Linked DNA regions of Pseudobacter ginsenosidimutans. The protein of the gene in region 1 interacts with the protein of each later gene in a pairwise test. Links are inferred from orthologs where the notes say so. Each region holds a gene or a part of one and is shown in the gene's direction. Other genes may lie near its edges.

The links. The genes of interacting proteins can lie anywhere in the genome.
Region 2: the proteins of pepT (region 1) and tpiA interact in binary tests that used the Escherichia coli proteins (3 or more experiments, as listed by UniProt). The link is inferred for Pseudobacter ginsenosidimutans from one-to-one orthologs.

What each region holds. Positions count from the first base shown.
Region 1 is NZ_CP042431.1:7,414,168-7,419,401, reverse strand. The notes cover bases 1,211-4,115. They hold pepT (peptidase T), read left to right. Parts: upstream 1,211-1,987; coding sequence 1,988-3,244; downstream 3,245-4,115. Other genes in these bases: FSB84_RS29090 (YpdA family putative bacillithiol disulfide reductase), read right to left, coding at 3,241-4,115; FSB84_RS29100 (CPBP family intramembrane glutamic endopeptidase), read right to left, coding at 1,211-1,949. In the rest of the region: FSB84_RS29110 (FKBP-type peptidyl-prolyl cis-trans isomerase), read left to right, coding at 1-375; FSB84_RS29105 (hypothetical protein), read left to right, coding at 472-1,089; more of FSB84_RS29100, read right to left, coding at 1,101-1,210; more of FSB84_RS29090, read right to left, coding at 4,116-4,215; FSB84_RS29085 (SPFH domain-containing protein), read left to right, coding at 4,299-5,231. UniProt on the Escherichia coli protein: Cleaves the N-terminal amino acid of tripeptides.
Region 2 is NZ_CP042431.1:5,637,687-5,641,755, forward strand. Bases 1-2,905 are described here. They hold tpiA (triose-phosphate isomerase), read left to right. Parts: upstream 1-1,024; coding sequence 1,025-1,786; downstream 1,787-2,905. Other genes in these bases: FSB84_RS22195 (putative sugar nucleotidyl transferase), read left to right, coding at 1-993; FSB84_RS22205 (glycosyltransferase family protein), read right to left, coding at 1,770-2,905. Also shown: more of FSB84_RS22205, read right to left, coding at 2,906-2,912; FSB84_RS22210 (oligosaccharide flippase family protein), read left to right, coding at 3,057-4,069. UniProt on the Escherichia coli protein: Involved in the gluconeogenesis. Catalyzes stereospecifically the conversion of dihydroxyacetone phosphate (DHAP) to D-glyceraldehyde-3-phosphate (G3P).

The sequences.
Region 1 (5,234 bases):
TCTGAAGGCAGGGAGCCATTGGAATTCCAGGTAGGCACCGGCTCAGTGATTGCCGGGTTCGACCAGGGTGTTGAAGGAATGAGCATCGGTGAAAAGAAGACTATCAATATTCCGGTTGAACAGGCTTACGGTCCGAAAGACCCGGGAATGATCGTTGAGTTCCCTATTGCTAACTTCCCTCCCGATATGAAACCCGAACCAGGCATGCACCTGAATATGACTAACGGAGCAGGACAAGTGATTCCTGTAGTGATCACAGGTGTTGGCGCAGACACTGTTACCCTGGATGCCAACCATCCGCTCGCAGGTCAGGACCTCGTGTTCGACATCGAGCTGGTAGCTATTGACAGCCCTTCCCGCATCATTATGCCCTAAGCATTCCTGTTGTGGAATGCTGCAATAAAACATAGTAAAAACCCGGTATTGACAAATACCGGGTTTTTTTATAGTTTGGCGGCAAAGTTAATCCCTATGAAAGCCCTCAAAAAGCTGAGCATCTCTTTGTGCATTTGCCTCATTTCTTTCGCCGCATTTTCCCAGGATACGGCTTCTATTTCCAGGAAAGCAAAATTCTATGCAGACAGCATGATGCGTTCTTACTTCTACGAGAACTGGGAAGCATTTCACAATCTCACCACTTATTCGGCCGTAAAATATTACGGTGGTAAAGATGCTTATAAAGAGCATTTCAAAACCATGTACTATCACAATGAGCCCAATAAGGACGTGGACAAACCCGAGCAAACATCCATGATCACCCTCATGAACAAGGGAACGGATGAATGGCAATGTGTACTGGAGAAGATCAGGTATACACAGATGGAAGAACGAAAATGCCGCATCTATTCCTACCTGGTAGGTCAGTCGAAAGATGATGGTGAAACCTGGACATTCGTTGATGCAGGACAGAATTCAGAGAAGAACATCATTTACATTTTTCCCGATGTGTTTGGCACGCTGGCAATTCCTGAATACAGGATCGTGTATGCCGATGTGGAAGCTGCTGAAGCAGAAGCCAAAGCCAGGGCAGAAGCAGCCGCTGCCGCAAAATCCACAACGCCTAAAAAGCCTGCACCAAAAAAGAAATAATGGAAAGAAATCTACGCTTCAGCTGATTTTCTTTTTTCAAAGGCAAGATACAGCAGCAGGATCGCTGTGAGTAACAGGAATGTTGCCATCAGCGATCCTTCAAATCCGAATTTATCACCGGTCAGCAATGGATTGCCACTCAGCTCCACCTGTAGAACGCCGGGAATGCCCAGCCCGCTTACTTCATAGCCAAGTACAGGTCCCTGCAGGAAATTCCATCCGAAATGAAAAAAGATGGAAAACCATAAATTCCTGGTATATACATAATTCAATCCCAGCAGAAATCCTGCCAGGAGAAGGTTCAGTATCGCTGCAAAGCTGATCCCCGCATTGCTCATATGCACCAGTGCAAACAATACGGCAGAAATCGCCAGTGCATTCCATTTGTTTTTACTCACTTCAAGGAGGTTGCCTAATATATAGCCCCTGAACACCAGCTCTTCGGAGAAGGCCACCAGGATCATCAGACCAAGGCCGATGAAGAAATAATATGGATCGAAGGAATAATCTGCCCAGTGCAGATTGCCATTGGCGTATAATAACAGTGATCCGCAACCGAGCATCGCGATGGACAACAGAAGCCCCACCCAGCCGTCTTTACTGAAGGGCGTTAGTCCCAGGCTTTGTATTGAACGCCTGTCTGCATAGATCCTGAACACCGCCACCAGGAAGAGACTTACCAAAGAAGTGATGGCTACCAGCTGCAGCATGGTGGCAGGTGTCAGCTGCAGGTTCACCCGGCCGGTAATCACCAATGTTGCCAGCAGTACGCCCAGCAGCACCACGCAGAAAATATATGACAGGAGAAAAACTGTAACCCTGACCCAACCGTTGGGAATAGCTGGTAATCGTTCCATCATCTGTAGGTAATTATATATCTTGCCAAAAATACAATTCCATGTTCGATAAGTATTCATTTACTGTGAGGGAAAAATTTCTGCGTTATGTGACGATCGACACCCAGAGCGATCCGCATTCCAAAACATCTCCCAGCACCGAAAAGCAGTTTACCCTGAGCCGCCTGCTGGCAAAGGAGCTCCAGGCCATGGGCATTGCTGATGCTTCGGTGGATCTCCACGGTTATGTATACGCCACCATTCCTTCCAATTCCGAGAAAAAGGTGCCCGTGATCTGCTTCTGTTCGCATGTAGACACGGCGCCGGATTGCACCGGAGCAGGGGTGAAGCCCATCGTTCATGAGAATTATTCAGGTGCAGACATCGTGCTGCCCGATGATCCCACGCAGGTGATCACCACCAGGGAACATCCCTATCTTTCTAAAAAGATCGGGGAAGACATCATCACCGCGTCAGGCACTACTTTGCTGGGAGCAGATGATAAGGCCGGCGTGGCCGTGATCATGGATATGGCCAATTACCTTATCACCCATCCCGAAGTGAAACACGGTGCTATCCGTATTCTCTTCACCACTGATGAAGAGATCGGCAGGGGCGTGGATCATGTGAATATGGAACAGCTCGGCGCAGAATTCGGTTATACGCTGGATGCAGGTGAACGTGGTGTGGTGGAGGATGAAACCTTTTCCGCAGATGCCATCACATTTACTTTCTACGGCGTGAGTGCGCATCCGGGTTATGGTAAAGACAAGCTGGTGAATGCCATCAAAGTGGCTTCTGCCTTTATCGATTCCTTACCCAAGGATGAGCTGAGCCCTGAAACCACCGATGGCCGATATGGCTTTGTGCATCCCGTGCATATAGAAGGTATCGGTGAGAAAGTGACGGTGGAATTCATTCTCCGCGATTTCGTTACAGGCAAGCTCACTGCCTATGCTGATTATCTCCGCGATAAAGCGAATGATGCGTTGAAAATCTTTCCTGGCGCTCGTGTAGATGTACAGGTGCGGGAGCAATACCGTAACATGAAAGAAGTGCTGGACCAGTATCCGCAGGTGGCAGCATTTGCGAAGGAAGCTGTTGAGCGTGCAGGCATGGAAGTGATTGCCAGCAGCGCCCGCGGCGGCACAGACGGTTCCAGGCTGAGCTTCATGGGACTGCCCTGCCCGAATCTTTTCACTGGTGAAATGGCTTTTCATGGCAAGCATGAATATGTAAGTGTGCAGGATATGGAGAAAGCTGTGGAAATGACTGTGCACCTGGCCGCGATCTGGGAAGAAAAAGGGAGTATTGCTTAGGAGACTGCTTTCTCTTTTATTGCATCGATGATCTTACTGGCATGCACACGCGAATTCTCGATGAACCATACATGTGTGTTCATGCCTCCGCATACTACACCGGCCAGATAGATGCCCGGCATATTCGACTCCATCGTGTTTGGGTTGTAATCAGGTTGCCGGACGGCATCTTCGGATAATCTTATCCCTGACTGCTGCAATAGCTGGAAGTCTGGCTGGTAGCCCGTCATAGCGATCACATAATCATTTTGAATGGTGACCACACCGTCCGGTGTTTGAATATCTACTGTTGTCTCTCTTATTTCTTTTACGGAGGAGTTGAAGAAGGCGTTGACGCTGCCTTCTTTAATCCGGTTCTCGATATCAGGTTTCACCCAGTATTTCACGCGTTTGCCGATACTGTTCTCGCGTATCACCATCGTTACTGCTGCTCCTTTTCGATAAGTTTCCAGCGCGGCATCCACGGCAGAGTTGTTGGCGCCCACTACTACCACGCGTTGCATGGCATAGAAATGCGGGTCTTTGTAGTAATGCGTTACTTTGGGAAGCTCTTCTCCCGGAACATGCATCAGAACGGGAATATCATAGAAGCCTGTTGCGAGTATGACATAACTGGAGCTGTAACTGTTCTTGCTGGTGGCTACCGCATAACCGTTGCTGATTTGGCGGATACCTGTTACTTTTTCCTGGAGCTGGATGTGCACCTGGTTGCTGGTGGCTACACGGCGGTAATACTCCAGCGCTTCCGGCCTGGTGGGCTTTACATTGTTGGAAACGAAGGGAATGCCTCCGATCTCGATCTTCTCCGAAGTGGAAAAGAAGGTCATATTACTGGGATAATGATAGAGTGAATTCACCAGGCATCCCTTTTCGAGTATCACATAGCTCAGTCCTGCTTTTGCCGCTTCCAGTGCACAGGCCAGCCCGATAGGGCCTCCGCCAACGATAATGAGGTCAAACTGATTCTCCATAGCCGCGCTTGAGTTATTCCAAAGATACCCACCCGCTCTTTTCTCTGATCAAAAAAATGTATTTTGGCACAAATTTTTCCTTTATGCATCAAATCACACAATACTGGTATGTTCTGGTAATCCTGCTGATACTCTTTGCCGGATTGAAAACGATCAACCAGGGATATGTTGGCGTGATCACCATGTTCGGTAGATATCAACGTGTGATCAGACCAGGTTTAAGGTTCCTGATCCCATTCATCGAACAGATCAACCGCAGGGTAAGTGTGCAGAACCGCTCTGTTGAAATGGAATTCCAGGCAGTGACTGCAGACCAGGCCAACGTATATTTCAAGAGTATGCTTTTGTATGCTGTGCAGAACGATGATGAAGAAACCATAAAGAAAGTAGCATTCAAATTCCTCAGTGAGCGTGATCTGATGCAGGCGCTTACACGTACTATCGAAGGCACCATCCGTTCTTTTGTGGCTACGAAGAGGCAGGCGGAGATCCTCGGACTGCGCAAAGAGATCGTTGAATATGTAAAGGAACAGATCGATGTACTGCTGGAAACCTGGGGCTATCACCTGCTGGACCTGCAGATCAACGATATCACTTTCGATAAAGTGATCCTGGACTCCATGAGCAAAGTAGTGGCCAGTAATAACCTGAAAGCTGCTGCAGAGAATGAAGGACAGGCATTGCTGATCACCAAAACGAAATCTGCGGAAGCAGAAGGCAATGCCATCAAGATCGCTGCAGAAGCGGAAAGGCAGGCAGCACAATTGCGTGGTCAGGGTGTGGCACTCTTCCGCGAAGAAGTGGCCAAAGGTATGAGTCAGGCTGCTGAACAAATGAAGCAGGCAAATCTCGATACCAATGTGATCCTCTTCAGTATGTGGACCGAAGCCATCAAGAATTTTGCAGAAGTGGGCAAGGGTAATATCATTTTCCTCGATGGCAGCAGTGAAGGCATGCAAAAAACAATGGGGCAGATCATGGGTATGCTTCAAATGAAAGGCGGATCTGACAGGTAGATC
Region 2 (4,069 bases), 1.8 Mb from region 1 along the record:
CAGGTCCGCTCCGTGCCCGACATCAGGGTTGGTATCCTTACCATTCGTGAGAAATGGGAAATGCTGCTGGGATATCCCGTGCAGCTGGCTGATTCAGCAAATGGAATCCCTGCAGGAGCACAGCTCATCGCCGCCAATATCATTCCTACAAAGGCTTTTGTGGCATCGCTCAAGACAAACCCGGCGGAACCCGACTGGGAATCGGTAAGGGTGTTACAATATCCCTGGCATATCTTTCAATTCAATGACTGGGCCATCAGAGAGGATTTTGAATTGATAACAGCCGACAGGAGTTCAACTCCTGTCCGGGATACTTCAGTTCAAGCCATCAATCCTTCACAGATCTTCATCGAGCCCGGCGCCAGGCTTCAGCACTGTATCCTCAATGCGGCTACTGGTCCCATTTATATCGGCCGCAATGCCGAGATCATGGAAGGCTCCCTGATCCGTGGGCCATTTGCATTGGGTGAAGATGGCGTAGTGAAGATGGGAGCGAAGATATACGGCGCTACAACTATTGGCCCCGGTTGCGTGGCAGGAGGAGAGATCAAGAACAGCGTAATGATGGGCTATTCCAACAAAGCGCACGATGGTTACCTGGGTGATGCAGTATTGGGTGAATGGTGCAATCTTGGCGCAGGTACCTCCAATTCCAATCTCAAGAACAATGCCTCCGATGTAAAAGTTTGGCATCAGCCTTCCAAGCAATACCTTGCCGCGGGCATCAAATGCGGATTGCTGATGGGCGATTATTCCCGTGCAGCCATCAACACATCTTTCTACACCGGCACAGTGGTGGGCATCTGCGCCAATGTATTTGGAGATGGTATTCCTCCCAGGTTCGTGCCCAGCTTTACCTGGGGCAATAAGGGACTGAGCAAATATGAATTCGAAAAAGCACTCACCGATATTGAGGTCTGGAAGAAATTCAAACACCAGCACCTCACGGAAGAGGAAATAAAACGATTGCGGACTATTTTTGAAGGATCATAACAGCGAACTCATTTAAAAACATCATAAGAACATGCGGAAAAAAATAGCTGCAGCTAACTGGAAAATGAACTGTACCTATCAGCAGGGAGAACAACTGCTGCAGGATATTCTCGGCGCCAACATCGCGCTGCAAGATCATCAACAGGCCATCTTTGCCGTTCCATTTCCTTACCTGATCATGGCCGGCGCCAAAGTGGAAGGGAAGAAAGGATACAGCATTTCAGCCCAAAACGTGTACAACAAAAAATCCGGGGCTTATACCGGTGAGGTTTCCGCGGAGATGCTTAAGTCCATCGATATCAAATACTGTCTGGTTGGGCATAGCGAACGCCGCGAATATTTCCAGGAAAGCAACCAGGCACTGGCTGAAAAACTCGATCTGCTGCTGGCCAATGGCATCACGCCCATCTTCTGTTGCGGCGAGCCCCTGGAGATCAGGGAAGCGGGTACACAGAACAGTTATGTTGCCAAACAACTGGAAGAGTCCCTGTTCCATCTCAGCGCTGAAGTGATCTCAACTATTGTGATCGCGTATGAGCCCATCTGGGCCATCGGAACCGGTAAAACTGCTACGGCAGCACAGGCACAGGAGATCCATGCTTACCTGCGCAGTGTACTGGCAGGAAAATACGGTGCAGCAGTTGCTGACGCTATCCCTGTATTGTACGGAGGAAGTGTGAAAGGAAATAATGCTGCTGAGCTCTTCGCCTGCCCCGATGTAGACGGTGGCCTTGTAGGAGGCGCTTCTCTCAATGCAGAAGAGTTTGCTACCATTATCAGGAGCCTGCCTTAGTGAAGAGATCAGGATAGCGTGTGTAGAAAACCTCAGCCCTGAACTGCAGGGAACATACATAAGCCGCTTCCTTCAACATGATATATTTTGATGGATCATCCCGGATTTGCGCAAGCTGGTCCGGGATTTCATTTATATGTTCATAACGCATCACACAGGCAGAGAATTCAGGAGAAAGACGCAGGTCTTTCGGAACGATGGCCGGCCTGGCAAAGCGGATCATATCACCCACATTGCCGGAAGATTTTGTTATTCCGTATTTTTCCTGCACGTCGTCGAAGATCACAGTTTCAACAACCGTAGGCGAAAAGATAAAATGCGACTCCTGCATTACCCTGTCGAATTCGGGTTGTTCCACTATTTCACTTTCATACCAGTACAGATTATTGTGCAAAGCTCTATAGGCTTTGGCTCTGCCCAATACCCGCGAACCATAAAGATTGGAGATGCCACCCAGCAGTGTGATTTTCACTTTTATATTTTGCTGATGGCAGGAATCCAGTAAGTTAAAAACGGCATCGTAATTCCTTCTCTTTTCATCTACCGTTCCCGGCACCACGATATGAATCTCATCTTCAATCGCGCCCGGCTGCCTGTATTGTGTTTCATCGAAAATGGCGCCCGGAATATTGCGTACAATTTTTCCTGCCGGGAGTTTGGAGCAAAGGGCGTCTTCAAGGGTACTGCTCAGCACGGTGAATTCATGCACAGCCCTGACCAGTCTCTTTTTTCCGTAATTCCTTACAAAACGACGCAGGGAACCATTGTTATGATATTCAAAATAATTGTTGATGTCATGAAGTGTGAGAATGGTCCTTACTCCCGGGAGTAACCGAACCATACGGGCATAGTGGATGAAGTTGTCTTCCACCGAGTCCAACAGCAGCATTTCAATGCCGGCGCTATCAATTTCATTCCTGATAACTCTTACAAAGTGTGCCTTCGACATGGCTTCAGGCCTGATCACCCAATTGAAACGCTGCTGTTCATCTTTCAACAGGTATTTCAATTGTTCCGCAGCGGGGACATAGCAGAAAACAGTGAGCTGGTTGTCCGGATGATTGAACAACCTGATCAGGGTATACGCCACTTCAAAATGAGTAGTTTCAAATATGCCTATGCGCATGAACGTTAGTGATGAATAATAAAATCCCTTTCCAATTAAACAAATGTAATCAATCCTGCCTGTAAAAGAATGCAAGCCTGCCATTGACGGGAATCGTGTATGTTTGTACCATTGGTCTCTTGCCAACAACCAAACTGAATACCATTGCCGAGTATCCGGAAAAATCTGGCCTATAATTTTCTGCTGTCTGCCAGCCAGGTACTATTGCCATTGGTGTCTATCCCATATTTGAGCAGGGTTTTGTCGCCGGAGGGCATTGGCCGGGTGAGCTTCATCGATTCCTTCACATATTATTTCCTTTTCATTGCCGAGTACGGGATCATTCTGTATGGCATCAGGGAAGTGGCTAAAAAGAAGCAGGATAAAGCTGCCCGTGATGTACTGGTGTCGGAACTGCTGGCGCTGCACCTGATCACTTCTTTGATGGCGACCATATTGTACGCAATAGCCGTGTACCTGTTGTGGGATAAGATCAGGGATATCCGGCTCCTGCTGTTTTCCATAAGCTACCTGCTGATCAACAGCTTTGCCTGTGAATGGTATTTTATGGGAATGGAGCGTTTCCGTTTTATCACCCTGAGATCATTGATAACGCGGCTGCTGGCGCTGGGCTCTCTTTTCATACTGGTGAAGGGAGGAGACGATTACTGGATCTATTACGGTATTATGGTGGTGGCGGCCATCGTCAACAGTCTCTGGAACAATCTTAACCTGTTCAGGGAGGTAAAGGTCTCTTTCAGGAATATCGATTGGAAAAAGCATCTTAAGTATACTCATATCACTAATGGGATTAACCTTGCCATGGGAGTAACATTGTTACTGGATAATGTGTTGCTGCGGCTGGTAAGCACAGCGGCAGTGGTGGGTATCTATGCACTATCCGCCAAAATACTCAGGATGGCTACATTGCTGATCACGGATTCCCTGCAGGTATTTTACCCAAGGATCGCTGCATTAAAGGGAGAGGGGAACGATGATAGAAAACAGGAAGTGATGCAGAAGAATCTGCAGTTCCTGGTCTTCTTTGCTGTTCCCATGTCTGCAGGTATTTGCCTGCTGGCCGGCCCGCTGGTGCGATTGCTATTCGGCGATGGATATACCGAAGCCATCCCAACGATCCGCATCTTGTCTTGTTTTCCACTTTTGCGCGGACTCAG